3 regions of the Shewanella submarina genome follow, and region 2 is predicted to be linked to each of the others. Evidence: predicted binding sites of a transcription regulator. Region 2 holds the regulator's gene; each other region holds the start of a gene.

Region 1 (4,250 bases), on a different contig from region 2:
CGTTGGTTACTGCTGCCCCTGAAAGCCAGTGAAGGATCATGCAGTTGCTGTTCAAACTTGCCGTCCACCAAAGTATCAACCAGTGCGACCACAGCGCGCTGCTCCGGGCTTAAGTTTTCAAGTGTATAACCGGTCCACATCCACACATCTTTCCCCGGGCACTGCGCACGCACCCGCTCCAGCAAAGTTTTGATGGCAGACAGGTTACCGGGAAACAAAGGGTCGCCTCCTGAAAGGGATAAGCCCTTACGCTTCACTCTGGTGTCATTGAGATCTTTGATAATGGTATCCATCATCGCCTCATCAAACAGATGACCCGAACGGGGATCCCAGGTGCTCTGGTTGTAGCAGCCGCGGCACTGGTGCTCACAACCGGCTACAAACAAGGTGGCACGCGTACCCGGACCATTGATCACATCAATCGGATAATACTGGTGATAATTCATCTCATTTCTCCTGACGGGAAAGGACAAAAGGCGCCCCTTTACAAGGAGCGCCTTTAAAACTAAATGCTTCAGTGAAGTCTGACGATTACAGGTGTTTAACCCGACGCTTCACTTCTTCCTGCTTACCGTGGTTGAACGGACGCGCATCCGGGCTACCCAGGTAACCACATACGCGGCGGGTTACCGACACACGGCTTGGTTCGTGGTTACCACATTTAGGGCAGGTAAAACCTTTACTGGTACAGGTAAACTCACCTGTGTAACCACAGTCATAACACTCATCGATCGGCGTGTTGGTACCATAATATGGTACGCGGCTGAAGCTGTAGTCCCATACGTTTTCCAGCGCTTCCAGGTTGTGCTGCATGTTCGGGTATTCGCCGTAACAGATGAAGCCACCGTTAGCCACTTCCGGATAAGGCTGTTCAAAATCCAGCTTATCGTAAGGGTTCACTTTCTTCTCAACATCCAGGTGGAAGCTGTTGGTGTAGTAACCTTTTTCAGTCACACCATCAACCAAGCCAAACTCTTTGGCGTCCAGTTTGGCAAAGCGACTACACAGGCTCTCACTTGGCGTGGAGTACAAGCTGAAGCCATAACCGGTTTCTTTCTTCCAGGCTTCAGTGGCAGCTTTCAGACGAGCTACAATGGCAACCGCCTTCTCACGCAGCTCTTCGCTGTCAAATACATGAGTCTCAGTGCCGTACAGGGCATTGATGGTTTCATGCAGACCAATATAACCCAGGCTGATCGATGCACGGCCATTTTTGAAGATTTCAGACACTTCATCATCCGGCTTCAGGCGCACGCCACAGGCACCTTCCATATACAGGATTGGTGCAACTCGGGCTTTTACCCCCTGCAGACGTTCGATACGGGTATCCAAGGCCTTGCGGGCAATCGCCAGGCGGTCTTCCAGTAAACGGTAGAACTCGGCTTCATCACCCTTGGCTTCCAACGCGATACGCGGCAGGTTCAGGCTCACTACACCCAGGTTGTTACGACCTTCGTGGATCAGTTCACCATTCTCTTCATAGGTACCCAGGAAGCTGCGACAACCCATTGGCGTCTTAAAGGAACCTGTGACCTTCTCAACCATTTCATAGTTGAGGATGTCCGGGTACATACGCTGGGTGGCACACTTCAATGCCAGTTGCTTGATGTCGTAGTTACAGTCGCCAGCTTTGTGGTTGATACCATCACGGATAGCAAACACCAGCTTAGGGAACACTGCAGTTTTCTTGTTCTTGCCCAGACCACCAATACGCACCTTCATGATGGACTGTTGGATCAGACGGGACTCCCAGCTGGTACCCAGACCAAAACCAAAGGTCACAAATGGCGTTTGGCCATTGGCGGTGTGCAGAGTATTCACTTCATACTCCAGCGACTGGAATGCGTCGTAACACTCTTTTTCGGTACGGGCACGGGCATAGGCTTCGGCATCGGGAATGGCCCACTCACGGCCAATCTCCAGGTGCTTTTCATAGCTCTTGGCCACAAACGGCGCCAGTACTTCATCTATACGGTTAATCGTGGTACCGCCATAGATATGGCTGGCTACCTGAGCAATAATCTGCGCAGTGACCGCAGTTGCAGTAGAGATAGACTTAGGAGTCTCAATCTCAGCGTTGCCCATTTTAAAGCCCTGGGTCAACATGCCGGCCAGGTCGATCAGCATACAGTTGAACATAGGGAAGAATGGTGAGTAATCCAGGTCGTGGTAATGGATTTCACCGCGCTCATGAGCACCAACAACATCCTTTGGCAGGATATGACACTTGGCGTAATGCTTCGCCACGATGCCAGCCAGCAAATCACGCTGGGTTGGGATCACTTTGGAGTCTTTGTTTGCGTTCTCGTTGAGGATAGAGGCATTGCTCTGCTCAATCAGACCACGAATTTCAATGTTCAGGCGGCTTGAGGTCTCACGACACACGTCACGGTCGTGACGGTATTCAATATAGTGACGGGCTACCTGCTTGTATGGACCTTCCATCAACTGGTTTTCCACCAGAGACTGCAGGTGAGAGATCTCCACTTCGTCCAGATGTGCTACGGCCTGACTGACACCATCAGCCACGGTCTGCGCATAATCAACGTCTGTAATCCCTTCAGATTTTGCGGCTGCAATTACCGCGTCCCTAATCCTGGAACCGTCAAAAGAGGTACGGCAACCGTCCCGCTTAATCACAACTGGCATAAGGCTTTATCACTCCCGAGGTAGACAAGACACTTACTATATATAGTGCCTTGCATGTACTAGAACACAAGATGTTGCGTATTAAGCGCCAAGCAACCGGCTTTTACCTTGATCTGGATCAAGTTCCGGGGATGACAGTTCAAAGCGTGAGTGATTAGTGTTGCCAGCCCCAAAAAGTGACCAGGATCTCCTTGACCCCATGTTTCTTTGGCGCTAGTCGGAGGCCGAATGTGCGTTCAAGCTCAGAAAGAAAATTTAATGACTGTTCACTTACTTCAGCTTGCAGGTATAACGAAAACACCCGGTAAAAAACCGGGTGTTTTATGCAGGCATTGTTAATCAGCCGATGCTGATATGGCGACTAACGTAGCCTTTTGTAGCCAGTTATTTGTGATGCTACTTACCAAGTACCACTTCAATCTGGTGTTGGGCTTTCAGTACAGCTTGTTCACCGGCAGCGATCGCCTCTTCTGCACGGTGGAACTCCATAATCCCAATATCAGACACCTTGGGCAGAATACAGACATCCGGTGGGTCGCCCATCAGACGGGCACGCTTGTGCCGTTGCTCCAGAATATCCATAGACTGAGACATTACCGCCAGCATGCCAGGGTCTTGTTTAGGTTTGCTGGTGAATACATCGGTTAGCCCGGTCAGGTAGTCCCGGCCTCTGGCCAACAAATCTGTAAAGCCGGTAGCACTGTGTTCATCCGCTTTGACCAGCTCAGCTTCAGTAGGTTGCTCACTTTTCAGGTTCACAGGTACAGCCTGAATTCGACGGCGACGCTCACCACTCAGGTCAACCGCGATAACGACATCTACGTCCATAGCTCGGGCAACAGACACTGGAACCGGATTCACTACTGCGCCATCCACCAACCAACGGTCTCCCTGTTGAACCGGGGACAGAATGCCCGGCATGGAGCAGGATGCCCGCACCGCATGACGAAGTTCCCCCTCACTGAACCAGATCTCCTGGCCTGAATACAGGTCGGTCGCCACGGCAGTAAACGGTAACTTCAGATCTTCAATACGCACGTCACCAATATGAGACTCGAGTACATTGAACACCCGCTCGCCTCCAATCAGCCCACCCTTACGCCAGCTTAAATCCATCAGCCCCAGAACATCCCAGTGAGAAAATCCTCTTACCCAGGACTCCAGCTCTTCCAGGTTGTCATTGGCATAAGCTGCGCCAACCAAGGCACCAATCGAGCAACCAGCGACCTTGTCGGGATAGATCCCCAGCTTCGCCAACCCTTTCAGCACCCCTATATGGGCCCAGCCTTTAGCCGCGCCACTCCCCAGAGCCAGTCCTATCGTCAGCGGTTTTTGTTCGCTCACAGGCAAGTTCTCCTATCTCTTTGTTCGATCTAACAGGGGACGCAGTATACGCAGATGCTGAGTCACCACCAAGTCAGCAGGATGACAACATATATTGTCAGGTGCGAAAATTCTGCCGGTACATACCCCTTGTCACGGTTTGGGTATACAATAGCGCGTCAAATTTATAGGAGTACACCTTTGCAATTTTCCGATTTCTCTCTGGACAAGCGTTTATTGGCCAGCCTTGAGCACATGGGTCTCAGCACCCCTACCCC
Region 2 (4,250 bases):
TGAAGGTATTCGTGATTTGGAACTGGCTCCAAAGGGAATTTGGCACAAAGACGGCAGGTAAACTGAATGGCGACAATGCACGTAGCAAGATAAGGGGCAGGAATTGAGTTTACGTTTTGCCGAACAAGTCAGGCTGTTCACGTCAAAGCCTTGTGCGAAAAGGGATTGTCGTTTGCAGGTTGTGTGAAATAGCGACGATGAACGGATTTCTATACAGCCTTGCAACATTTTCAGGATGACTGGACTGTGATTGTGATCAATCGCGGAGTAGAATACCGCGCAACCCTACGATTAAGAATAAGTTTATTAATTTAACAGCCGGAGTGACCATGCTGACTAAAGACATGAACATCGCGGATTACGATCCCGACCTGTTTGCGGCGATTGAGGATGAGACCCGTCGTCAGGAAGAGCACATTGAACTTATCGCCTCCGAGAACTACACCAGTCCTCGCGTAATGCAGGCGCAGGGTTCTCAGCTGACCAATAAGTACGCCGAAGGTTATCCGGGTAAGCGCTATTATGGTGGTTGCGAGTATGTCGACAAAGTAGAAACCCTGGCTATCGAGCGCGCTAAAGAGCTGTTTGGTGCTGTGTATGCCAACGTGCAGCCACACTCAGGTTCTCAGGCTAACCAGGCCGTCTATATGACTCTGCTGAAGCCTGGTGACAAGGTGCTGGGCATGAACCTGGCACACGGTGGTCACCTGACTCACGGCTCACCGGTTAACTTCTCCGGCAAGCTGTATGACATCATTCCTTATGGTATCGATGAAGCGGGCAAGATTGATTACAACGAGCTGGAAACTCTGGCCGTTGAGCACCAGCCAAAGATGATTATCGGTGGCTTCTCTGCCTACTCAGGCGTGGTTGATTGGGCCCGTATGCGTGAAATCGCAGACAAAGTGGGTGCTTACCTGTTTGTAGATATGGCTCACGTAGCGGGTCTGATTGCAGCCGGTGTATACCCGGACCCACTGCCACACGCTCATGTAGTAACCTCTACCACTCACAAGACGCTGGCCGGTCCTCGTGGCGGCATCATCCTGTCTGCCCATAACGACGAAGATCTGCACAAGAAGCTGAACTCTGCCGTATTCCCGGGTGGTCAGGGCGGTCCTTTGATGCATGTTATCGCCGGTAAAGCGGTGGCCTTCAAAGAAGCACTGGAGCCAGAGTTCAAGGTATATCAGGCGCAGGTTGTGGCTAACGCCAAAGCTATGGTGGAAGTGTTCCTGGAGCGTGGCTACAAGATCGTTTCCGGTGGTACCGAAAACCACCTGATGCTGGTGGACCTGATCGACAAAGATATCACGGGTAAAGAAGCTGACGCTGCCCTGGGCCGCGCCAACATTACAGTGAACAAGAACTCAGTGCCAAACGACCCTCGTTCTCCGTTCGTGACTTCCGGTATCCGTATCGGTACGCCTGCCATCACCCGTCGTGGCTTTAAGGAAGATGAAGCCAGGTTGCTGACCGGTTGGATCTGTGACGTGCTGGATGATGTGAACAACGAAGGCAACATTGAGAAGGTGAAGCAGCAGGTTCTTGAGCTGTGTGCCAAATTCCCTGTGTATGCCTGAATCCTGAATTGATGCTGATGGATTGAGTAATTTACCCAGATATGAGGTAGCTCAGCTTTTTCCATTGGTGTAAATAGGATAGACTTTGATGGCCGCCGGCAGCTTGACTGCCCGGCGGCCATTTTGATCTATATCCAGTTAAGGCTCTGCCGGAGGCACAATGCACTGTCCGTTTTGCAACGCAACCGATACCAAGGTTATCGACTCACGTTTGGTGGGTGAGGGCCATCAGGTCCGGCGTCGCCGTGAATGCACAGAGTGCCACGAAAGATTTACCACCTTCGAAGGTGCTGAACTGGTGATGCCACGTGTGATTAAGCAAGATGGCAGTCGTCAGCCCTTTGATGAAGAGAAGCTGCGTGGCGGTATGCTCAGAGCGGTAGAGAAACGCCCTGTGTCCATGGATCAGATTGAGCAGTCGCTCAGTAAGATTAAGTCCATGGTGCGTGCAACAGGTGAACGTGAAATTCCGTCTGAGTTGATTGGTAACCTGATGATGGAGCAGTTGATGCACCTGGATAAGGTTGCCTATATTCGATTTGCGTCGGTATACCGCGCATTTGAAGATGTTTCCGAGTTTGGTGAAGCGATCGCCAAACTGCAAAAGTGATTGAATGCCGGGCTTCACAGCCCGGTTTTACTACCCGGGTACTTCCCATGTGGTCTGCTCAAGATATTCAAATGATGGCCCGCGCCATCCAGCTCGCCAAACGTGGCCGCTTTACCACGGCACCCAACCCCAACGTGGGCTGCGTGCTGACCGTCAACGATGAAATCGTCGGTGAAGGCTTTCATATTCAGGCCGGTGGTCCCCACGCCGAAGTGCATGCCTTGCGCATGGCCGGTGATAAGTCCCGGGGCGCAACTGCCTATGTGACTCTGGAACCCTGCAGTCATTACGGCCGCACACCTCCCTGTGCCAAAGGCTTGATTGAAGCCGGTGTCGCCAGAGTCGTGGTTGCCATGACAGATCCCAACCCTCAGGTCGCCGGTCGCGGCATCAATATGCTTAAAGATGCCGGTATTGAGGTGCAGACAGGTCTGCTGGAAGTGGATGCTCGTGCCTTGAATCCGGGCTTTCTGACCCGTATGGAAACCGGCTTACCCTTTGTGACTGTGAAAGTCGCGGCCAGCCTTGATGGTAAAACCGCACTGTCCAACGGCGTCTCCAAGTGGATTACCGGTCCCCAGGCCCGTGCGGATGTGCAGCGCCTGCGTGCCCGTCACCCGGCACTGGTTACCGGCATTGAAACCATTCTGGCTGACAATCCCACTCTGAATGTGCGCTTTGATGAGCTGGGCTCTGTGGTCGCTGAGACAGGCGTGCTGGATGAGTCCAATGTGCAGCAACCCTTGCGTGTGGTGCTGGACTCGAGTGCCAGACTGACAGCTGAACAGGCGTCGAACCTGTTTGGTTTTGCCTCGCCCATACTGCTGGTGTCGACTCTGGCATACAGTGATGCGCAATTGGCCGCTTTTCCTGAGCATGTTGAAACTCTGGTGCTTGCCGCCAAAGATGGCCGTGTTGATTTGGCCGCCTTGCTGGCTGAGCTGGGTAAACGGGTGAATGCCGTGCTGGTGGAAGCGGGTGCGACCCTGGCTGGGGCATTTGTTGCGGCTGATTTGGTTGATGAGCTGGTTTTGTACCAGGCGCCAAAATTGCTCGGCAGTCACGGTCGTAACATGTTGGTCTTGCCCGACTGGCAAACCATGGATAGCATTCCTGCCATGACATTGTGTGACGAGCGCAAGATTGGCAGCGACAGACGTTATATCTTCAGTCTGCGCCGCGCAGATTAACCGACAGAATTTCCAACTCAGAGGCTTAATGCGTCTGAGGTTACAGAGTGAGTAACTATGTTTACCGGCATTATTGAAGCAGTAGGGACGATTCGTCAGATCCAGCGTCGGGGCGATGATATTCGTCTGACCGTCGCCAGTGGCAAACTGGATTTGGCCGATGTAAAGCTGGGTGACAGTATTGCCACCAATGGTGTGTGCCTGACGGTAGTTGAGCGTCTGGCCGATGGTTATGTGGCCGACGTGTCAGCTGAAACTGTGGCTCTGACCGGCTTTAACCGTTATCAGGTGGGCACTAAGGTGAACCTGGAAAAGGCGGTGACCCCAACCACGCGTCTGGGCGGGCATATGGTGTCAGGTCATGTGGATGGTATTGCTACCGTCGCTGAACGCAGCAACCGCGGCGCCGCTATTGAATTCTGGCTGGAAGCGCCAGCTGAGCTGGCCCGCTATATCGCCCACAAGGGGTCCATCACTATTGATGGCGTGAGTCTGACCACCAACGAAGTGGATGGCAATCGCTTCCGTCTGACGATTGTGCCCCATACCGCGGCGGAAACCACACTGCTGGATATGCATGCCGGTACTCAGGTCAATATTGAAGTGGATCTGGTCGCCCGTTATCTGGAACGGCTTATCAGCTTTAAAGACGATGACAAATCTGCTGGCGGCGTCACCATGGAGCTGCTGGCCCGCGCTGGTTTTATGCGTTAATCGACAGTATTTGAGTCAAATCTTTCTACAATGCTGGGAGTGTTTCCTTCCAGTCAAAGCAAAATAAAGGTCTTACAATGGCGCTACATACAATCGAAGAGATCATTGAGGATATTCGTCAGGGCAAAATGGTAATCCTGATGGATGATGAAG
Region 3 (4,250 bases), on a different contig from region 2:
GAAGTCAGGCCCCGGAATGTAATCCATCAGCTGTTCGATAGACAGCCCTGGGTCTTCAATCAGTGCCAGACAGCCCTGAACCACTTCGTTCAGGTTATGAGGCGGAATATTGGTAGCCATACCTACCGCGATACCTGAGGCACCGTTTACCAGCAGGTTTGGAATTCTGGTGGGCAGTACAGCGGGGATCTGCTCAGTACCATCATAGTTAGGCACATAGTCTACGGTTTCTTTTTCCAGATCAGCCAGCAACTGGTGTGCAAGCTTCTCCATACGGATTTCCGTATAACGCATTGCCGCTGCAGCGTCACCGTCGATGGAACCAAAGTTACCCTGGCCATCCACCAGCGTATAACGCAGCGAGAAAGGCTGAGCCATACGTACTATGGTGTCGTAAACCGCGCTGTCACCGTGAGGGTGATATTTACCGATTACGTCGCCCACAACACGTGCAGACTTTTTATATGGCTTGTTCCAATCGTTCTTAAGTTCATTCATTGCGAACAAAACGCGGCGATGAACCGGTTTCAAACCGTCCCGCACGTCCGGCAATGCTCGTCCAACAATTACGCTCATGGCGTAATCCAGGTACGAATTCTTTAGTTCGTCTTCAATATTAATTGGCGAAATAGATGAAGCCAGATCAGTCATAAACTGCTCGATCCCCTGAAAATTTAGCTGACGCGCCGTAACCGGTGCCCTTGTTCAGCCAACAAACGTGATTTGGCATTCTAACACAGTTATTTAATGTCGCCAGATCCAAGTCGGAATGAAATAGCCCCCTTAGGTTACAGGGGTCAAAAAGCGGTCAGTTTAATGCCAATTTCGAGCATTAAACCTTAATTTGTGCCTTATTTATGTAAAACCAGCTTTATTAGGTTACAAAACAGTTCAGTTATCAGTCATCAAGGACAAAGATTGACCTGGATTAATAAACCTTTCACCCGACATGCTGTTTTATTTTGTAAGCCTGATTCATAATGACGCCGTTTTGCAATAAAAGCACACTCAGGGTAAACCATGGAACAGAATTACAACGTAGATCCAAAAGAAATCGCCAAGTTTGAAAGTATGGCCGCCAGTTGGTGGGACCCAAAGGGCGAATTCAAACCTTTGCATGAACTTAATCCTCTGCGTCTTAACTATATAGATGAGAAGTCAGGCGGTCTGTTTGGTAAGCAGGTACTGGATGTGGGTTGTGGCGGCGGTATTCTGTCTGAAAGCATGGCGCGTATCGGTGCCAATGTGACCGGTCTGGATATGGGCGAGGAACCGCTGGAGGTAGCACGCCTGCATGCCCTCGAAGCCGGCGTTAACATCAACTACATCAAAAATACTGCCGAGTCTCATCGAGATGAGCACAAACAACAATATGATGTGGTGACCTGTATGGAGATGCTGGAGCACGTACCAGATCCTCAGTCTGTTATCCAGGCTTGCTGCGATATGGTTAAGCCAGGCGGCTGGGTATTCTTTTCTACCATCAACCGCAACCTGCGCTCCTATGTCGAAACCATTCTGGGTGCCGAATACCTGCTGAAAATGTTGCCCATTGGTACCCATGACCACGCCAAGTTTATTCGTCCTTCGGAGCTGATGGCTTTGGTGGACAACACCGACCTCCTGTGTCGCGATGCCCACGGTATTACCTACAACCCAATCACAGGCCTGTTCCGCTACACCAAAAGTGTGGAAGTGAACTATATGATTGCCACCCAGAAGGTTGACTGATGTCAGCCCAGTTAATCGGTATCAAGGCTGTGCTGTTCGATCTGGATGGCACCCTGGTGGATACAGCGCCAGATTTGGTGGCTGCACTGAATCTGGCCCTCAAAGAGCATGGCCTTGAAGAGCAAAGCCTGGAGAGCATGCGTGAACAAGCATCTCACGGCAGTTTGGCTTTGGTTAAAGCTGCCCAGCCAAAGCTGGATGAAGACACCCAGTCACTGCTGCAACAGCGCCTGCTGCATTGGTACAGCGAGGTCAATGGCAAACAGGCGTCATTGTTTGATGGCATCGGCCAACTGCTGGATGAATTGATCCTTAGAGATATAAAGGTGGGAGTCATTACCAATAAGCCCGCCCGCTATACCCGGCCCCTGCTCGATGCTCTGGGGCTAACAAATAAGCTCAGCTGCATTATCAGCGGCGATACCTGTACTCGCAGCAAGCCAGATGTGGCTCCTATGTATCTTGGGGCCATGCAATCCGGTATTGCAGTGGATGCGATCGCTTATCTTGGTGATGCCGAGCGGGATCTGCTGGCGGCTAAAGCGGCCGGCATGCAGGGAGTCACAGCTCTGTGGGGATATATTTCTGCAACAGATGATCCCGGGATCTGGCCCGCAGTTTTACAATTAGTGTCGCCTTTATCACTTTTGGATCACCTTAAATAAGCAGAACGAATATCTGGATCGCTTGATAAAGTCGCAATCAGAATTTTCGTTTTAAGGGGCACGAATTTCATCCACTGGCCTGCAGTGCGCGTAGCTTTATACCTCCGGGGTTAGCCCCTGCTCACCCCCGGAAATTATCCTCATCTTATCCACAAGATGTCATATAATTTGCAACTTGCAAATCCCCCAAAACCTCACTATCTTGTAGTTAAGTTTGAATTTGACACCATATATAGTGTGTCGCATGAAATCCGAACACTAATAACACGGTTCACAAAAACCGGATAAGCAGTGCGCTGACAGTAGTTATCGCCCGCCTTGGCCAGTCTGGCCTGTTTGCGTTCAGGGTATTCAGTAGTAGCGACACACCAGGTGTTTTTTGTCTTTTACATTCAGGGCTCATTTTTAATGAATAGCAATATGACAGTCACCAAGCGTAGTGGAGAGCGTGAAGCTATCGATCTCGATAAGATCCACCGCGTTATTACCTGGGCAGCTAAAGGATTAGACAAGGTATCTGTTTCCGAAGTAGAACTGCGTTCTCACTTACAGTTCTATGACGGTATCCCCACCGAAGCTATCCATGAGACCATTATTAAAGCTGCAGCGGACCTGATCTCTCCGGAGTCTCCGGATTATCAGTTCCTGGCGGCACGTCTGGCCATTTTCCATCTGCGTAAAAAGGCCTACGGTCGATTTGAGCCACCCGCTCTGCACGACCATGTCACCCGTCTGGTAGAACTGGGTAAATACGACACCCATATTCTGGAAGATTACAGCAAAGAAGAGCTGGATATTCTGGACTCCTATGTTGACCACTGGCGTGATATGAACTTCTCTTATGCTGCAGTAAAGCAGCTGGAAGGTAAGTATCTGGTTCAGAACCGTGTCACCGGCGAAGTGTATGAGAGTGCGCAGTTCCTCTACATTCTGGTTGCTGCCTGTCTGTTCGCCCGTTACCCACGGGAAACCCGTCTGCAGTACATCAAAGACTTTTACGATGCGGTATCTACTTTCAAGATCTCGCTGCCTACACCCATTATGTCTGGTGTGCGCACCCCTACCCGTCAGTTCAGTTCCTGCGTACTGATCGAGTGTGGTGACAGCCTGGATTCAATCAATGCGACTGCGTCTTCTATTGTGAAGTACGTCAGCCAGCGTGCCGGTATCGGCGTGAACGCCGGTCGTATTCGTGCTCTGGGTAGCCCAATCCGTGGTGGTGAAGCCTTCCATACTGGTTGTGTGCCTTTCTACAAGTATTTCCAGACTGCGGTTAAGTCCTGCTCTCAGGGTGGCGTACGTGGCGGAGCTGCAACGCTGTTCTATCCTATGTGGCACCTGGAAGTAGAATCTCTGCTGGTTCTGAAAAACAACCGTGGTGTAGAAGACAACCGTATCCGTCACCTGGACTACGGCGTACAGCTGAACAAGCTGATGTACACCCGCCTGATCAAGGGTGGCAACATCACTCTGTTCAGCCCATCGGATGTACCAGGTCTGTACGATGCCTTCTTCGAAGATCAGGATGAGTTCGAGCGTCTGTATCTGCAATATGAGCAGGACGACAGCATACGTAAGAAGAGTCTGAGAGCGTCTGAGCTGTTTGGTCTGATGATGCAGGAACGTGCCTCTACCGGCCGTATCTATGTACAGAACGTGGATCACTGCAACACCCACAGTCCATTCGACTCCAAGGTTGCACCAATTCGCCAGTCCAACCTGTGTCTGGAAATTGCACTGCCAACCAAGCCGATGAACAACATCGACGACGAAACCGGTGAGATCGCCCTGTGTACTCTGTCGGCCTTGAACCTGGGTGCCATTCAGAACCTGGATGAGCTCGAGCACCTGTCA

The links. Region 2 encodes NrdR, which represses ribonucleotide reductase genes. Its sites were predicted from a motif close to AAACACNANATNTNGTGTTT; they were not measured.
Region 1: the regulator NrdR is predicted to act here: its motif matches at 2,712-2,731, upstream of nrdD (anaerobic ribonucleoside-triphosphate reductase).
Region 3: the regulator NrdR is predicted to act here: its motif matches at 2,618-2,637, upstream of nrdA (class 1a ribonucleoside-diphosphate reductase subunit alpha).

Annotation. Positions count from the first base shown of each region.
Region 1 covers NZ_JBHRTD010000012.1:344,173-348,422, forward strand. The annotation lists gene nrdG (anaerobic ribonucleoside-triphosphate reductase-activating protein) at 1-446, opposite strand, end outside; gene nrdD (anaerobic ribonucleoside-triphosphate reductase) at 532-2,649, opposite strand; gene rssA (patatin-like phospholipase RssA) at 3,046-3,993, opposite strand; gene ACFOE0_RS10505 (DEAD/DEAH box helicase) at 4,174-4,250, shown strand, end outside.
Region 2 covers NZ_JBHRTD010000018.1:802,046-806,295, forward strand. The annotation lists gene glyA (serine hydroxymethyltransferase) at 330-1,583, shown strand; gene nrdR (transcriptional regulator NrdR) at 1,744-2,193, shown strand; gene ribD (bifunctional diaminohydroxyphosphoribosylaminopyrimidine deaminase/5-amino-6-(5-phosphoribosylamino)uracil reductase RibD) at 2,241-3,383, shown strand; gene ACFOE0_RS20605 (riboflavin synthase) at 3,441-4,097, shown strand; gene ribBA (bifunctional 3,4-dihydroxy-2-butanone-4-phosphate synthase/GTP cyclohydrolase II) at 4,175-4,250, shown strand, end outside.
Region 3 covers NZ_JBHRTD010000017.1:314,113-318,362, reverse strand. The annotation lists gene gyrA (DNA topoisomerase (ATP-hydrolyzing) subunit A) at 1-651, opposite strand, end outside; gene ubiG (bifunctional 2-polyprenyl-6-hydroxyphenol methylase/3-demethylubiquinol 3-O-methyltransferase UbiG) at 1,021-1,731, shown strand; gene ACFOE0_RS15295 (HAD family hydrolase) at 1,731-2,396, shown strand; gene nrdA (class 1a ribonucleoside-diphosphate reductase subunit alpha) at 2,805-4,250, shown strand, end outside.